Regions from separate parts of the Butyricicoccus faecihominis genome, predicted to be linked through region 2. Evidence: a T-box and tRNA genes for the amino acid it is inferred to sense, from the RefSeq annotation. Region 2 holds a T-box; the other holds one or more tRNA genes.
The links. A T-box is a leader RNA that pairs with one kind of tRNA and senses whether it is charged. The one in region 2 lies ahead of pheS (phenylalanine--tRNA ligase subunit alpha), so its partner is inferred to be a tRNA-Phe.
Positions count from the first base shown of each region.

Region 1 (7,965 bases), on a different contig from region 2:
TTCGCCCTGCCGCCGGAAGTCCGAGACCTCCTCCTCGTCCTGCGGGATGCTCTCACCGCTGATATAAGCCCTGATATCCCGGGCAAACGCGAACCGGCGGCCATTCAGGAAGGAATGGGCACCCGGTCCCAGTCCGAGATAGTCGGAAAGATCCCAGTATTTGAAATTATGCCGGGAACGAAAACCCGGTTTTGCGAAATTTGATATTTCATAGTGCTCGAAGCCGTTCCTGCGGAGCAGCCTGCACATGGCAAGATAGGTATCTGCCTGCGTATCATCATCCGGCAGAACCGGATTTTCACGTCCCATCGGTGTTGCAGGCTCCAGTTTGAGTCCGTAGCACGACAAATGCTGCGGATTCAACGTCAAACACTGCGTTACCGAGTCGAGAAACTGCGCCTGCGTCTGGTTTGGCAGGCCGTACATCAAGTCAAGGCTGATGTTGGTAAAGCCACACTGCCGTGCGAGTTCTACGGCTGCCTGTGCCTGTGCAAAGTCGTGGATACGGCCGATGCGTTTGAGCTCGGTGTCGTGCACCGCCTGCACGCCAAACGAGAGCCGGTTGACGCCGTGCTTATGCATGGCCTCCAGCACCGCTTGATATGTGCTCTCCGGATTGCATTCCACCGTGATTTCGGCGTTTTCCGCAATCGCAAAGCATGCCCCGACCGCCTGTAAAATCCTGCTGAGATAGTCTGCGCCAAGGCAGGTCGGCGTACCGCCGCCGATGTACACGGTATCGACCGTGTAACCGGAACAGCGTTCGCCGTACGCCTTTATATCACGAATCAGCGCCGCCGTGTAATCGGCTTTGAGCGACGCATCCGTGACCGAATAAAAATCGCAGTACGCGCACTTTTTCACGCAGAACGGGATGTGCAGGTAGAGGCCGAGCAGCTTGCCGCCTGTTGCAGCGTTAGTTTTCCTCATCGAGTTTAAGCACAGCCATAAAAGCCTCGGTCGGCAGCTGAACCGTGCCGAGCGCACGCATCTTCTTCTTGCCTTCCTTCTGCTTTTCGAGCAGCTTCTTCTTGCGCGTGATATCACCGCCGTAGCACTTAGCCAGTACGTCCTTGCGGAGCGCCTTGACCGTCTCGCGGGCGATAACCTTGCCGCCGATGGCTGCCTGAATCGGCACCTCGAACAGCTGGCGCGGAATATTTTCCTTCAGCTTTTCGCAGATACGGCGGGCACGGCCGTAGGCCTTGTCGCGGTGCGCGATAAAGGACAGCGCGTCCACCTGATCGCCGTTGAGCAGCATATCGACCTTAACGAGATCGCTCTTGCGGTAGTCGATAAATTCATAATCGAGCGACGCATAACCCTTGGTACGAGCCTTGAGCGCGTCGAAAAAGTCATAAATGATCTCACCGGTCGGCATTTCATAGTGCAGCTCGACCAGATTGGAGTCCAGATACTGCATATCCTTGAAGATGCCGCGTCGGTCCTGACACATCGGCATGATATTGCCGACGAACTCCTGCGGCGTCATGATGGATGCCTTAACATACGGCTCGCGGGCCTCCTCGATGACATCCGGGCTCGGATAGTCGTGCGGATTGTCGCAGCGCTGCACGGTGCCGTCAGTCTTGCTGACCTCGTAGATAACACTCGGCAGGGTGGTGACAAGATCGAGGTCAAACTCACGTTCGAGACGCTCCTGAATGATCTCCATGTGCAGCATACCGAGGAAGCCGCAGCGGAAACCGAAGCCGAGTGCGACCGAGCTTTCCGGCTCAAACGACAGCGCTGCGTCATTGAGCTGCAGTTTTTCAAGTGCGTCACGCAGATCGGGATACTTGGAGCCGTCCTCGGTGTAAATGCCGCAGAATACCATCGGACGTGCCGGACGATAGCCGGGCAGCGCCTCCGGCGTCGGATTTTCCACACCGGTAACGGTATCGCCCACGCGGGTGTCGGACACCTTTTTAATAGAGGCGGTAAAGTAGCCAACCTCACCCGCACACAGCTCCTGCTGCGGAGACAGACCAAGCGGCAGCATGTAGCCGCACTCAAGTACCTGAAATTCAGCACCGGTGGCCATCATTTTGACCTTCATGCCCGGGCAGATCTTACCGTCAAGCAGGCGCATGTAAGCGACAACGCCCTTGTACGGGTCGTACTGGCTGTCGAACACGAGTGCGCGCAGCGGCGCATCCGCATCGCCCTCCGGCGCCGGAATATCGGTTACGATGCGCTCGAGCACCTCGTGAATGTTGATATTCATTTTTGCGGAAATTTCGGGCGAGTCCTCTGCCGGAATGCCGATGATATCCTCGATCTCCTTCTTGACGCGCGGCGCGTCTGCCGCCGGCAGGTCGATCTTGTTGATGACCGGCACGACCTCCAGACCGGCGTCGATGGCAAGATAGGTGTTGCCGAGCGTCTGCGCCTCAATACCCTGTGCCGCATCAACGACCAGAAGCGCACCCTCACACGCCGCCAGAGAACGTGAAACCTCATAGTTGAAGTCCACATGACCCGGGGTGTCGATCAGGTTCATTTCGTAGGTCTTGCCGTTGTCCGCGGTGTATTCCATGCGGACAGCGCGCGCCTTGATGGTAATGCCGCGCTCACGCTCAAGCTCCATATTGTCGAGTAACTGCTCCTCCATTTCACGCACGGAAACGGCCTTGCACTGCTCCAGCAGACGGTCTGCCAGCGTAGATTTGCCGTGGTCAATATGTGCAATGATGGAGAAATTACGAATTTGCTCGCGATTTTTCACGTCGAAAGCTCCTTATCTGTAAACTGTAAACCTAATAAATATAGGCTCATTATAGCATATTTGGCGGGGTGTCACAAGCGTTCTTTCGCAGTTTACGTTTGTTTCTCTGCTGCAAACGTGAATTTTGTATTTTTTCATAAATTTCATTTTCTGATAAGAGGAATTTCATGCAAAGCGGTTATTGTATTATCATGATGAAGCAGTAAACCGACAAAGAATTAGCGGCGGCCGGCGGTTTGGGGTAAAACAAAAGCACCGATTTTACTCGGTGCTTCTAATTGGAGCGGCTGACGAGGCTCGAACTCGCATCCACACCCCGCAAAAGCCGCAGGCTTTCACGGGGACCCCGACCTCTGATTTCATGAAGGTGGAGGAAGCGAGTGTGCTGCGGCCAAAAGAAAAGCACCGAATGACATCGGTGCCCTTTGATTTGGAGCGGCTGACGAGGCTCGAACTCGCTACCTCCACCTTGGCAAGGTGGCGCTCTACCAGATGAGCTACAGCCGCATATTTGATTTTTCGCGCTAACGCGATTTTTAACTCGAAGATGGGTTACTTGTCGCTCCGACGCTACATCTCCGGGCGGAATCGCTTTTTCTACGGAAAAAGCCACGCTGGTTGAAATATGCCACCGGCATATTTCCAAGAGCCGCCTGCTCTCATTCCAATGTCGCAAAGCGACAATTCAGAGGTTAGAGGGCTACGGCCTCGATTCCTCAGCACGGAGGTATTATTTTTTAATGAGTGCCAATGGCACTCATTAAAAAATGGTGCCTCCGGGCGGAATCGAACCACCGACACGGGGATTTTCAGTCCCCTGCTCTACCGACTGAGCTACAGAGGCGTTTTTACAGCGCTTGTTTAGTATATTATATTCCCTCGGAAATGTCAACAACTTTTTTCAAAATTTTTTGTATATTCTGCAAGCAGGAGAAAACAGTCACAGCAGTTCATCCTGCGACTGTTTTCACTTTTCTCTTCTGTTTACGGCGGATTTGTCCCCACAACAAGTCCGCCGCTCTATCCTTTTCATGCGGGAGCAGCCACACGGTGCAGCCCAAAATAGTTCAAGCGAAACGCGCCTCCTTTATGTATGCCTGGTCATCTATACTGTCTGCCGCCTGCCTTGCCATTTGAAATGTCGGATAGCGTTCTCTGCAAATCTCGTCATTGGCCGGCACAGCAGCCAACACGCTGGTCTGTGAATCAATCGAGCCCAGTTTCCATGCGCTGTTCTCCTTCTTCATGATCGCAGTGATGGTATCCCGATTGACCGGCAGCTCCACCGAAAATCCCTGCTCCGGATTGCCGGAGATTCGTTTATCCCAGACAATGATCTGTGCTTGCACCACTGCCGTCATTCGGTCTGCGGACAGTCTCACGCTGTCAAATCGGCAGTCAGCTGCACCGCAGGACTCGCTGTATTCTACATTTGGGTCGGCAGCCGTCAAAATCCCCTCGTTCAGCGCAATGTATCGTTCCCGGCAGGGATTTTTCTCGGCGTAATACTGCTCCACCCGTGAGACGTATGCCGTCTGCAATTCCGTGCGTTCCCGCTCGGTCAGGTCGGCTGGTGAGCCAGTCTCCGACGGATAGCACCCTATCTGCATCTGCGTTTCCATCGCGCCGAGGAACGCTGTCTGTGCATTTTTCGCTTCCTGCGCACGGTCGGAGACAACAGCTGCACCGCCCGTGCAGACAGCTGCCGCAGCCAGTACGCCGCCCAATCGAAGCCATATCCTGCGATTATCCACGCAATCCCTCCTTTCCGGCTCTCCTGCCCTGCTCATACTATATAGACGAATGCCCTTCCGGTTTTGTGACACTCTTCCGCAAAAAATTTAGAAATTTTTTCGCCATGAGAAGAGCAGCCTGTAAATCCGCTCTTCAGATTGCATCGTCAGGCACAATATGCTATAATCTGCTAAAATAATAGGCAGGAAGGCGTAAAAATGTTTCTCTATCTGGCAATGATCGACTCGGACGCAGACAAGTCCAAGTTCGAGATTCTTTACAGCGAATACAAAAATCTGATGTACTACACCGCAAACCGCATTCTGCGCAACAGCAGAGATGCGGAGGACGTGGTGCATCAGGCTTTTCTCAAAGTCATCGAAATTCTGGACACCATTTCTTCACCGAGGTGTCACAAAACGCGTGCGCTGCTCGTCACTATTACCGAGCACAAAGCGATCGACCTGTACCGCGAAAAGCAGCGCCGCAATGTCCTGCCGCTTGTCGAAGAATATGTCGGAGCCGCGCCTGCCGCCGAGATTGAGCGTCTCGCCGAGCGCGACACTCTGGCGGCCGCTATCGCTGCACTGCCGCCGCGTTACCGCTCGGTACTGCTTCTGCGGTACGACTGCGGCTATTCCAACGCGGAGATCGCGAATATTCTGGATACAACCGAGCCGAACGTGCGCAAGCTCATCCAGCGTGCCAAGGAAAAACTCAGCGCAGCGCTGAGTGGGATGGAGGAACCGTAAATGAAGATCACTGACGATATGCTGTCCGCGCAGGCCGCCGAAGCGCGCGAGCTGTGGCTGCAAGCCTGTACGCCGGATGCGCTGCCTGAGCACCGTTTCTCCCGGAAATTCCGGCGCGAAATGCGCCGTCTGATGCGTGCGCAAAAGCACTCTGCGGCGTTCAACCGGAGCCTTCGTCTTGCGCGCCGCACGGCCGCTGTTCTGCTGCTTTCCGCTGCGGTTTCGTTCGGCTGCGCGATGAGCGTAGAAGCATACCGCGTATCGCTAATCAATACTGTCGTGCGCGTGTTTAACGACCTGACCGACTATCGTTTTTCGTCTGCCCTGCCGTCCGAAACCGACAGCAAGGCGTTCACACCGCCGGTTCTGTCCGGTCTGCCGGATACCATGCACAAAACCGATGAGCGCAGCACACCTAACGGCTATACCGTTACCTACGAGAGCACTACCGATTTTCTCGACCTGACCTGCACCCGGATTACGGACACTTCGGAGGCACACAAGCTCGTGGACACGGAAAACGCATCCGTTACCGAATTTGCTCTGCACGGCAGTCCGGTTACGATGATCGAGAAAAACGGCACGGTCACGCTCCTCTGGACGCACGATGACATCGTCTATCACCTGTACAGCAGCCTACCCGCCGATACCTGCCGCAAACTCATCGAGAATCTGCAGTAATTCTCTGCTGATATTGCAAAGAATTGCTATTGCGGCCTGCCCTGCCGCGGTGTTATAATGATAAATTGTGAAAGTGTATAAACCACGCGCATGATTTTCTGCGCGAAAACAATCACGGAGGTTTACTCTTTTGAACAAACATCGCTATACCGCGGCGGCCGTAATGCTTAGTCTTTCGATGCTGACCGGCGTCGCTGCCGCCGATTATTCCGATCTAAAGCCGCACTGGGCAGAACAGGCCATGGAATTCGCCGTACAGTCCAATCTGATGGACGGCATTTCGGAATACACCTTTGCCGCAGATGCACCTGCGACCCGCGCCTGTCTGGTGCAGGCGCTGTACCGCATGGAGCACGCGCCTGCAGCTGACACAGTGCTTACCTTTCAGGATGTCGCGGAGGACGCGTCCTTCCTGACCGCGGTTCGGTGGGGTGTGTCCAACGGCATCATCACCGGTTACAGCGACACGGTATTTCGCCCCGGCACCTCACTTACGCGCGAGCAGTTCGCCGTTATGCTGTACCGCTTTGCCGAATACAAAAAGCTGGATGTGACGGCACAAAACGCGCTCTCCGGCTACACGGATGCTTCTTCGATTCATCCGTATGCGCAGACTGCCATGCAGTGGGCCAACGCCGTGGGACTGATCACCGGCACGACCGCGACCACACTGTCTCCGCAGCGCACGGTCTCCCGCGCACAGCTGGCGACTATTTTGCAGCGTTTTGCACCGATGGTCTCCTACCAGCAGCGGGAAACCGATGCGCCGAAGCCGCCGCAGACCCATTCCTACACGGCCTTCACCACCAAACTGGGCGACGTGACGCGCAGCGAGACCGAACAGGACCTGACCGAAGTTCATCGAGCGACCCGCCGTTACACGGACGGTCAGGGCTGCGCGGTCGAGATGGGACACTCTGCCGCCGTACTGGACGCACCCGCACACACAGCCGCGCAGTTTGAGATGAAGGGCATGTCCGGCACCGTTCGCTGGTACGACACCGCAGCGTCCTCATGGAAACAGCAGCCGCTTGCTGCGGGCACGCTGCCGAGCGGCATGTACTTCCTGCGGGTGGACGGCGTGGACAGCATTCTCGTCACGCCGATGACCTATGCCGCGCGAGACAACGGCATGATCGAGTATTTCCCGGGCAAAAACGGCTCGCTGAAGATCGAGCGGACAGCTTCCGGCTTCCGGTTCTCCGTGCAGGTTGCGGCTCTTACGCAGGGCACCTACAGTGACTATCTGCTGCTGACTTCTCAGCAGACGCTCATCGACTGGAGCGACCAGTCCATGCTCAGCCGCTGGGCGAACTACAGCCTGATCGGCACCAACCGCTGGTGCTACAACGGCTACTACTATACCGCACCTTCGACCTACTATCCGTTCGACGAGAACTACTTCTACTCGCTTCCGGCGGCACATATTGCCGGCAAGATGGCAAACGACACCGATCAGCCGGCCTCCCGCGCGATCGGTCTGGCGATGATCGACCTGATGCGCGAGCAGCAGAACGAGTACGGCTTTATCCCCTCTCAGGCAGGCAGCACCTGGCTCAAGACGGATTACGGCATCGAACCCGGCTACTACGACACCCGCTTCAACACGGATTTCTGGCTGGCGAACATCAACGCAGCCGAAAACTTCGGTGTGACCGGCTGGCTGGACAAGACCCGCAAGTATGCGGATTTTCTCGTCAGCTTTGCCGGGCAGCATCACTTCACCTTCGGGGCCGGCGATGACGAGGGATGGCTCGTGCAGGATTACTGGCACCCGAACGGAGAGTCCTCGCCGACACACGCTTCGCTCAACCATCATGCCGCCGAAGCCGAATTCCTGTACCGGATGGCAGACGCAGTGAATGAGGACAGCTACGCCGTTCTCGCTGACCGCATGGTGCGCGGCATTGAGCAGAGTGAATTGCTGTGGTACAAGCCGGACGGTGATCTGAACTACTCCTGCAAGCCGGACGGCACCTGTTCCGGGCAGGATTATCCGTATTTGACCTACAACGACCTGCTTGAGCTGCAGCGGCTGTATGCAGCCCGGCACGGTCAGGAAAATCCGGC
Region 1 is NZ_BMQH01000008.1:70,274-78,238, reverse strand. Features, by position in the region: gene hemW (radical SAM family heme chaperone HemW) at 1-930, opposite strand, end outside; gene lepA (translation elongation factor 4) at 917-2,728, opposite strand; tRNA gene IEY11_RS09090 (tRNA-Gly) at 3,160-3,235, opposite strand; tRNA gene IEY11_RS09085 (tRNA-Phe) at 3,497-3,572, opposite strand; gene IEY11_RS09080 (hypothetical protein) at 3,796-4,482, opposite strand; gene IEY11_RS09075 (RNA polymerase sigma factor) at 4,681-5,214, shown strand; gene IEY11_RS09070 (DUF4367 domain-containing protein) at 5,215-5,895, shown strand; gene IEY11_RS09065 (S-layer homology domain-containing protein) at 6,026-7,965, shown strand, end outside.
Region 1: it encodes a tRNA-Phe, which carries the amino acid that the T-box ahead of pheS (phenylalanine--tRNA ligase subunit alpha) is inferred to sense. The anticodon was not compared.

Region 2 (7,965 bases):
CCTTTGCGGTGATACGAACGGTAGCGCCGTGGAAGTTTGCGGACTCGAAAACGACGGTCTTGGTGTCGTCCATAATCTCGGAGTTTGCGCCGCCCATAACGCCTGCAACAGCAACCGGCTTGTCGTTGTCGCAGATGGCAAGCATCTTGTCGCTCAGGTCGTGATCTACGCCGTCCAGAGTCTGGATGGACTCACCGTTGCGGGCACGGCGGACAACGATGCGGCCATCGGACAGGCACTTGTAGTCGAACGCATGCATCGGCTGGCCGTACTCGAGCATAACATAGTTGGTGATATCAACGATGTTGTTGATCGGACGAACGCCGCAGGCATGCAGACGCTCGCGCATCCACGCCGGAGACGGCTCGATCTTGATATTCTTAACAATGCGGGCGGTGTAGCGCGGGCACAGGTCGGTATCCTTGACCTCAACCGACATATACTCGTTGATGTCGTCGCCCACGCCCTTGACCTCCGGGGTCTTGACGCTGAACGGACGGTCGAAGGTAGCCGCAGTCTCGCGGGCCAGACCGATCACGCTCAGGCAGTCCGGGCGGTTGGACGTAATCTCAAAATCGGAAACCCAGTCGTCCAGACCGAGTACCTTCTTGATGTCCTCGCCAACCGGGGTGCCGGCCGGCAGGAACAGGATGCCGTTTTCGCACGCATACGGTACGCAGCCGTGGGACAGACCCAGCTCCTGGAACGAGCACATCATGCCGTTGGACGGCACGCCGCGCAGCTTGCCCTTGGTGATCTTCACGCCGCCCGGCAGGGTGGACTTGTGCAGGCAGACCGGACAGATCTCGCCAACGGACGCAGGCGTTACATTGGGTGCGCCGGTGACGATCTGCACCGGCTCCTCCTTGCCGACATCGAGCTGGCAAATCTTCAGATGGTCGGAATCCGGGTGATCGACAACCTCGAGAATCTTGCCGGTAACAACATTTTCGATCTCTGCGCCGAGATAGTAAACCTCCTCGACCTTGGAGCCGGACATAGTCAGCTTGGCATCATACTCCTTCGGCGTGATGCCGTTCATATCGGTATAATCCGAAAGCCAGGATAATGGCAACTTCATAGGATATTTCCTCCTTGATAGTATCGCGCCATCAGGCGCGCATGAAATAGAAACAGCCTTGCTGTTTCGTAAAAACGCGGGGCGTGTACCTGCGTTTTTACACCCCGACCCAGCCGCCGTGGGCGGCGTCGTTCGGGTATCGAAAAGCGGTTTCGCCAGGAACCGTTTTTCGTATATAGGGGACTTTTGAAGTCCCCTATAAGGCGTCAGCGCTTAGAACTGGTGCAGGAATCGAACGTCGTTCTCATAGAACAGACGGATATCGTCGATCTTGAAGCGGCCCATAACCATACGCTCCAGACCGATGCCGAAGGCGTAGCCGGAGTATTCATTCGGGTCGATGCCGCTCATCTCAAGCACCTTGGGGTGAACCATGCCGCAGCCGAGGATCTCAATCCAGCCCTCGCCCTTGCAGAGCGGGCAGCCTTCGCCGTGGCAGCGGTAGCACTGGATATCCATCTCCGCAGACGGCTCGGTGAACGGGAAGTGATGCGGACGGAAACGAACAACCGTGTCCTCGCCGTACAGCTTCTTTGCAAACAGCTCGAGGATGCCCTTCAGGTCGCTCATGCGGATGCCCTTATCGACAACCAGACCCTCGATCTGATGGAACAGCGGAGAGTGGGTTGCGTCAACGGCGTCCGAACGGTAAACACGGCCCGGCGCAATAATACGGATCGGCGGCTTGCGCTTTTCCATCGTGCGGACCTGCATCGGAGAGGTCTGCGTGCGGAGCACAACGTTATCCGAAATATAGAAGGTATCCTGCGTGTCGCGTGCCGGATGGTCCTTCGGAATGTTCAGCGCCTCAAAGTTGTAGTGATCCAGCTCAACCTCCGGACCCTCAGCAATCGAGAAGCCCAGACCGAGGAAAATCTCCTTGAACTCGTCGAGCACGATGTTCAGCGGATGCTTCTTGCCGATGACAACGTCCTCACCCGGCAGGGTAACGTCGATGGTCTCCGCCTCCAGCTTCTTCTCGAGCGCAGCCTGCTCGATCAGCTTCTTCTGCTTGTCAATGATGGTTTCGATCTCCGCACGAACGTCGTTGATCAGCTGACCAACAACCGGACGCTCCTCTGCAGCAACGTCCTTCATGCCCTTGAGCAGCGCGGTCAGCTCACCCTTTTTGCCGAGGAACTTAACGCGGGCCTCGTCCAGCGCGCGCGAATCCTTCGCGGCAGCGAGCTGCTCCTTCGCGGTCTGCAAAATGCCTTGCAGCTTTTCTTTCATACCAATTCTCCTTCTTTGGCTTGTATATAAGGGATGGTCTCTTATACCAATTAGTAATTCCTAATGAAACAAAAAACGCCTTTCATCCCTCCAAAATTAGGGACGAAAGGCGTAAAACTTCCGTGGTACCACCCTGATTCCCGAAAAAATCGGGCACTCATTGAACGCCGGTAACGGAGCGTTACTTCGCCGGCGCCTACTGCATCTATTCAGCACCGGTGCTCACAGGGGAACTTCGCGCCATACCTCGATAAACGGCTTGCAGCCATGGGACCGTTCTCTCTGAGAAAGAGGAACACAGCGTTACTTTTCCTGCTCATCGCATTGGAATATTCATAACAGAATTATTAAAACACATTTTGCGGGAAAATGCAAGAGGAAAACCGGATTTTTTCGTTAAAATGAAGATTTAACATGATGTTTTCCTTTGTTTGGCGGTGCGCCGAGGTCGGCGCACCCTACGAGATAGATTGTACCAATTATTAAACCCGCAGGTGCCGTCCGTTACAACGTGCCAAAGAGCTGCGCGACACTGCTATCCCCCAGGGGACCCTCTCTTGCCCTACGGGCAATTCACCTTGTGTCGCGCCTGCGTTGATAAAACCATCTGTGTAGCAGTACGCTATCTGTGAATTGCGAACATTTCACGAAAGACACACAACGGTCACCCGACTGCCGTTCCCTGTTTCGAAGCGGTCGCCGGTCTCTGTTCTGCGCCAGGCTAACAAATAAGGGAAAGGTAGGAGTTCAAAGAGGAAGGAAAACCGCAGGTTGTCCTTCCTTTTTGCCCCTGCCGCGGGGCGCGGCACGTTCCCGCCGTCCGCAGACGGCGAATCCCCCCGCTGAGGTGCAGCGGAAAACTTCCCGCCCGGAAAGGGCGAACACGCCTGCGACAGTTCGCGTACCCCGCTCAGCCGGTGCTGAAAAAGGCTGCCGCCCGTCAGGGGCGAACCCGCTTACGCAGTTCGCGTGCCCCGATCAGTCGGTGCAGAAATGGTCTCTGCCCACCGTTAAAGCATAAAAAAAAGGAACCCTTACGGGTTCCTTTTTGAAATCGCTCTTCCTTACCAGGATGCCTTGCGGACACCCGGAATCTGGCCCTTGTAAGCCAGCTCGCGGAAGCAGATACGGCAGATACCGAAATCACGCAGGTAAGCGTGCGGACGGCCGCAAATCTTGCAGCGGTTGTAAGCTCGGCTGGAGAACTTCGGCTTAGCCTGCTGCTTGAGAACCATCGACTTCTTAGCCATTTAACTTCTCCTCCTTACTTCTCAAACGGAGCGCCCATCAGAGTAAGCAGCTCCTTTGCTTCTTCATCGGTATTTGCAGTGGTGCAGATAACGATGTTCATGCCGCGGATCTTGTCGATCTGATCGTAGGAAATTTCCGGGAAGATCAGCTGCTCGTTCAGACCCAGAGCGTAGTTGCCACGGCCGTCAAATGCGTTGCCGTTGATGCCGCGGAAGTCGCGTACACGCGGCAGAGCTACGTTGAACAGACGATCCAGGAACTCCCACATGCGGTCACGGCGCAGGGTTACCTTAACGCCTACCGGCATGCCGTCACGCAGCTTGAAGTTTGCGATGGACTTCTTAGCGTGGGTGATGATCGGCTTCTGGCCGGAGATCAGGGTGATATCACGGACAATAGCCTCGATAACCTTGGAGTTACCGTTTGCTTCCTTACCGCAGCCGACATTGATTACGATCTTGTCGAGCTTCGGGATCTGCATTGCGCTCTCGTACTGAAACTTCTTCATCAGAGCAGGCGCAACTTCCGCAGTATACTTTGCTTTCATATTCGGAACCATTTATTGCAACCTCCTCTTCTTAAAGCGTTTCGCCGCAGTGCTTGCACACCGTCAGCTTAGTGCCGTTCTCGGTGAACTTATGCGCTACACGAGTCGGCTTGTCGCACTTCGGGCATACGCGCATTACCTTGCAGGCACGCAGCGCACCCTCGCGCTCGATGATGCCGCCGGTTTCACCCTGACGGCGGGGCTTGGTGTGGCACTTGATCATGTTCACACCTTCAATTACTACCATACCCTTCTTCGGGTTTACGGACAGGATCTTGCCGCGCTTGCCCTTTTCCTTGCCGGAAAGAACGACTGCGGTGTCGCCCGTCTTAACGTGCAAATTGTTCATTTGTTGGCGACCTCCTTACAGTACTTCCGGAGCAAGCGACAGGATCTTCATGTAATCCTTGTCACGCAGCTCACGAGCGACAGGCCCAAAGATACGGGTGCCGCGGGGGTTTTTGTCATCACGAATGATAACGCCAGCGTTCTCGTCAAAGCGGATATAGCTGCCGTCAGCGCGGCGCAGGCCCTTAACGGTGCGGACGATAACTGCCTTAACGACATCGCCCTTCTTTACGCCGCCGCCCGGGGTGCACTTGCGCACCGAGCAAACAACTACGTCACCGATGTTGCCGTACTTGCGTGCGGAGCCGCCGAGAACACGGATTACCTTCAGTTCCTTTGCGCCGCTGTTGTCAGCTGCACGCAGAAAGCTTTCCTGCTGAACCATGTGCTCTCCTCCTTACTTTGCCTTCTCGATGATCTCGACCAGGCGCCAGCGCTTGTCCTTGGACAGCGGACGGGTCTCCATCACCTTAACCTTATCACCGATGCCACACTCGTTGTTCTCGTCGTGTGCCTTCAGCTTATAGGTGTGCGGAATAACCTTCTTGTACAGAGGATGTGCTACACGATCCTCAATTGCTACGACAATGGTCTTATCCATCTTATCGGAAACGACCTTGCCTACTCGCGTTTTGCGTAATGCTCTTTCGCTCATAATATTCGTTTCCCTCCCTTATGCCTTCTCCGCGATCTGCTTCTCGCGGATAACGGTATTGATACGAGCAATGTCGTGCTTGACTTCATTGATCTTGTTGGTGTTGTCGAGCTGATTGGTAGCGAGCTGCAGACGGAGGTTGAAGAGGTCCTTCTTCAGCTCACCGAGCTTTGCAGACAGCTCCTCAGCCGTCAGTTCTCTGATCTCAGATGCCTTCATCATGCTTCACCGCCATTCTTCTCACGGGCAACGAACTTGGTCTTGCAGGGCAGCTTGTGGCTTGCCAGACGCAGTGCCTCACGAGCAACTTCCTCGGAAACGCCTGCAATCTCAAACAGTACACGGCCCGGCTTAACTACTGCAACCCAGTACTCGGGTGCGCCCTTACCGGAACCCATTCGAGCTCCAGCCGGATGCTTGGTAACCGGCTTGTCGGGGAAAATCTTAATCCATACCTGACCGCCACGCTTGGTGTAACGGGTCATAGCGATACGGGCTGCCTCGATCTGATTCGAGGTGATCCAGCACGGCTCGGTAGCCTGGATACCGAACTCACCGTTCGATACGAAGTTACCGCGGGTAGCCTTGCCGGTCATACGGCCGCGATGAACGCGACGATACTTAACTCTCTTAGGGAGCAGCATTAACGGTTGCCTCCTTCCTGACGGGGAGCACGACGCTCGCCACGGTTGAAGTCACGACGGCCGCGACGGTCACCGCGACGATCGCGGCGCTCGAATGCCGGCTTCGGAGCTTCAATGGAGCGACCCAGACGCGGACCGCCGTGGAGAACCTCACCCTTGTAGATCCATACCTTAACACCGATGCGGCCGTAGGTGGTCGCAGCTTCAGCAAAACCATAGTCGATGTCCGCACGCAGGGTCTGCAGCGGAATGGTGCCCTCGTGGTAATGCTCGGTGCGTGCGATTTCCGCGCCGCCCAGACGGCCGCCGCAGGAAACCTTGATGCCCTTGGCGCCCATGCGCATTGCACGGCCCATGGACTGCTTCATTGCACGGCGGAAACCGATGCGCTTCTCGAGCTGAGCTGCAATGTTCTCAGCAACCAGGGTAGCGTTGGTGTCCGGGTTCTTGATCTCGATGATGGAGCAGCGAACCTTCTTGCCGTACTTCTTGGTCAGCTCTTCTTCGAGCTTCTTGATGTCCTCGCCGCCGCGGCCGACAACCATGCCGGGACGTGCGCACTGGATCATGATCTTGATTTCGTCGTTCTTGCGCTCGATCTCGATCGCCGGAACGCCTGCGTCGTACAGACGCTTCTTCAGATCCTTACGGATCTCGTAGTCTTCCACGAGGAGGTCGCCGAACACATTGTCCTTAGCGAACCAACGGGAATCCCAATTCTTGATAACGCCGACACGGAGACCGTTCGGATTTACTTTCTGGCCCATTGATTACCCTCCCTTATTCTTTCTCGCCAAGAACCAGCGTGATGTGCGAGGTTCTCTTGAGGATTCTGAATGCACGGCCCTGTGCACGCGGCATAACGCGCTTCATGATCGGACCGGGACCGACGTGAACTTCCTTAACGTAAAGCTTGTCGGTGTTCATGCCGTGATTGTTCTCGGCATTGGCAACTGCGCTCTTGAGGAGCTTCTCCATCGGCTCGCATGCTGCCTTGGGGGTATTCATGATGATGGCCATAGCTTCGCCCGCATCCTTGCCGCGGATCAGATCGCAGATCAGCTTGATCTTTCGCGGGGTCATGCGTACGTTGCGTACAATAGCTCTTGCTTCCATGTTACTTTAACTCCTCCTTACTTGCCGTTATTGGAGGTCTTGCTGCCCGCGTGACCCTTGTAGGTACGGGTGGGAGCAAACTCGCCCAGCTTGTGACCAACCATGTCCTCGGTAACGTATACCGGAACGTGCTTGCGGCCGTCGTGTACTGCGATAGTATGACCGACGAACTCAGGGAAGATCGTGGAAGCGCGGGACCAGGTCTTGAGGACCTTCTTCTCGCCCTTTTCGTTCATTTCAACGACTCTTTTGATAAGCTCAGGAGCCACAAAAGGGCCTTTCTTAACACTTCTGCCCATATTAAGATAACTCCTTTCTTACTTGCCGTTGCGACGACGAGCGATCTGCTTGTCGGTGCGGTGGTTCTTCTTGCGGGTCTTGTAACCCATAGCCGGCTTGCCCCACGGGGTAACCGGAGACGGACGACCGATCGGGCTCTTGCCTTCGCCGCCGCCGTGCGGGTGATCACACGGGTTCATTACAGAACCACGAACGGTCGGGCGGATACCCAGATGACGGGTACGGCCAGCCTTACCCAGCTGTACGTTAGAATGATCAGAGTTACCAACAACGCCGATGGTAGCCTTGCAGTCCAGACGGACGTAACGCAGCTCACCGGAGGGCAGACGAACCATTGCCTTGCCGCCTTCCTTAGCCATCAGCTGAGCGCCAACGCCTGCGGAACGAACCAGCTGTGCGCCCTTGCCCGGGTACAGCTCGATGTTGTGGATCATGGTACCAACCGGAATGTTCTCAACCGGCAGGCAGTTGCCGGGCTTGATGTCGGCATCCTTGGAAGAAACGACCTTGTCGCCGATCTTCAGGCCCTCGGGAGCGAGGATATATGCCTTCTCGCCGTCCTCGTACTGAATGAGAGCGATGTTAGCGGAACGGTTCGGATCATACTCCAGGGTCTTAACCTCGGCATAAACGTCGAGCTTCTGACGCTTGAAGTCAATGATACGGTACTTCTTCTTGTTGCCGCCGCCGATGTGGCGAACGGTGATGCGGCCGTAGCTGTTGCGGCCAGCGGTCTTCTTGACCTTTTCGAGAAGGCTCTTCTCGGGCTTCACCTTAGACAGACCCTTGT
Region 2 is NZ_BMQH01000009.1:74,081-82,045, forward strand. Features, by position in the region: gene pheT (phenylalanine--tRNA ligase subunit beta) at 1-1,081, opposite strand, end outside; gene pheS (phenylalanine--tRNA ligase subunit alpha) at 1,295-2,314, opposite strand; T-box leader at 2,410-2,643, opposite strand; gene IEY11_RS10070 (type Z 30S ribosomal protein S14) at 3,379-3,564, opposite strand; gene rplE (50S ribosomal protein L5) at 3,579-4,124, opposite strand; gene rplX (50S ribosomal protein L24) at 4,144-4,461, opposite strand; gene rplN (50S ribosomal protein L14) at 4,477-4,845, opposite strand; gene rpsQ (30S ribosomal protein S17) at 4,858-5,115, opposite strand; gene rpmC (50S ribosomal protein L29) at 5,134-5,334, opposite strand; gene rplP (50S ribosomal protein L16) at 5,334-5,759, opposite strand; gene rpsC (30S ribosomal protein S3) at 5,759-6,526, opposite strand; gene rplV (50S ribosomal protein L22) at 6,540-6,875, opposite strand; gene rpsS (30S ribosomal protein S19) at 6,893-7,174, opposite strand; gene rplB (50S ribosomal protein L2) at 7,193-7,965, opposite strand, start outside.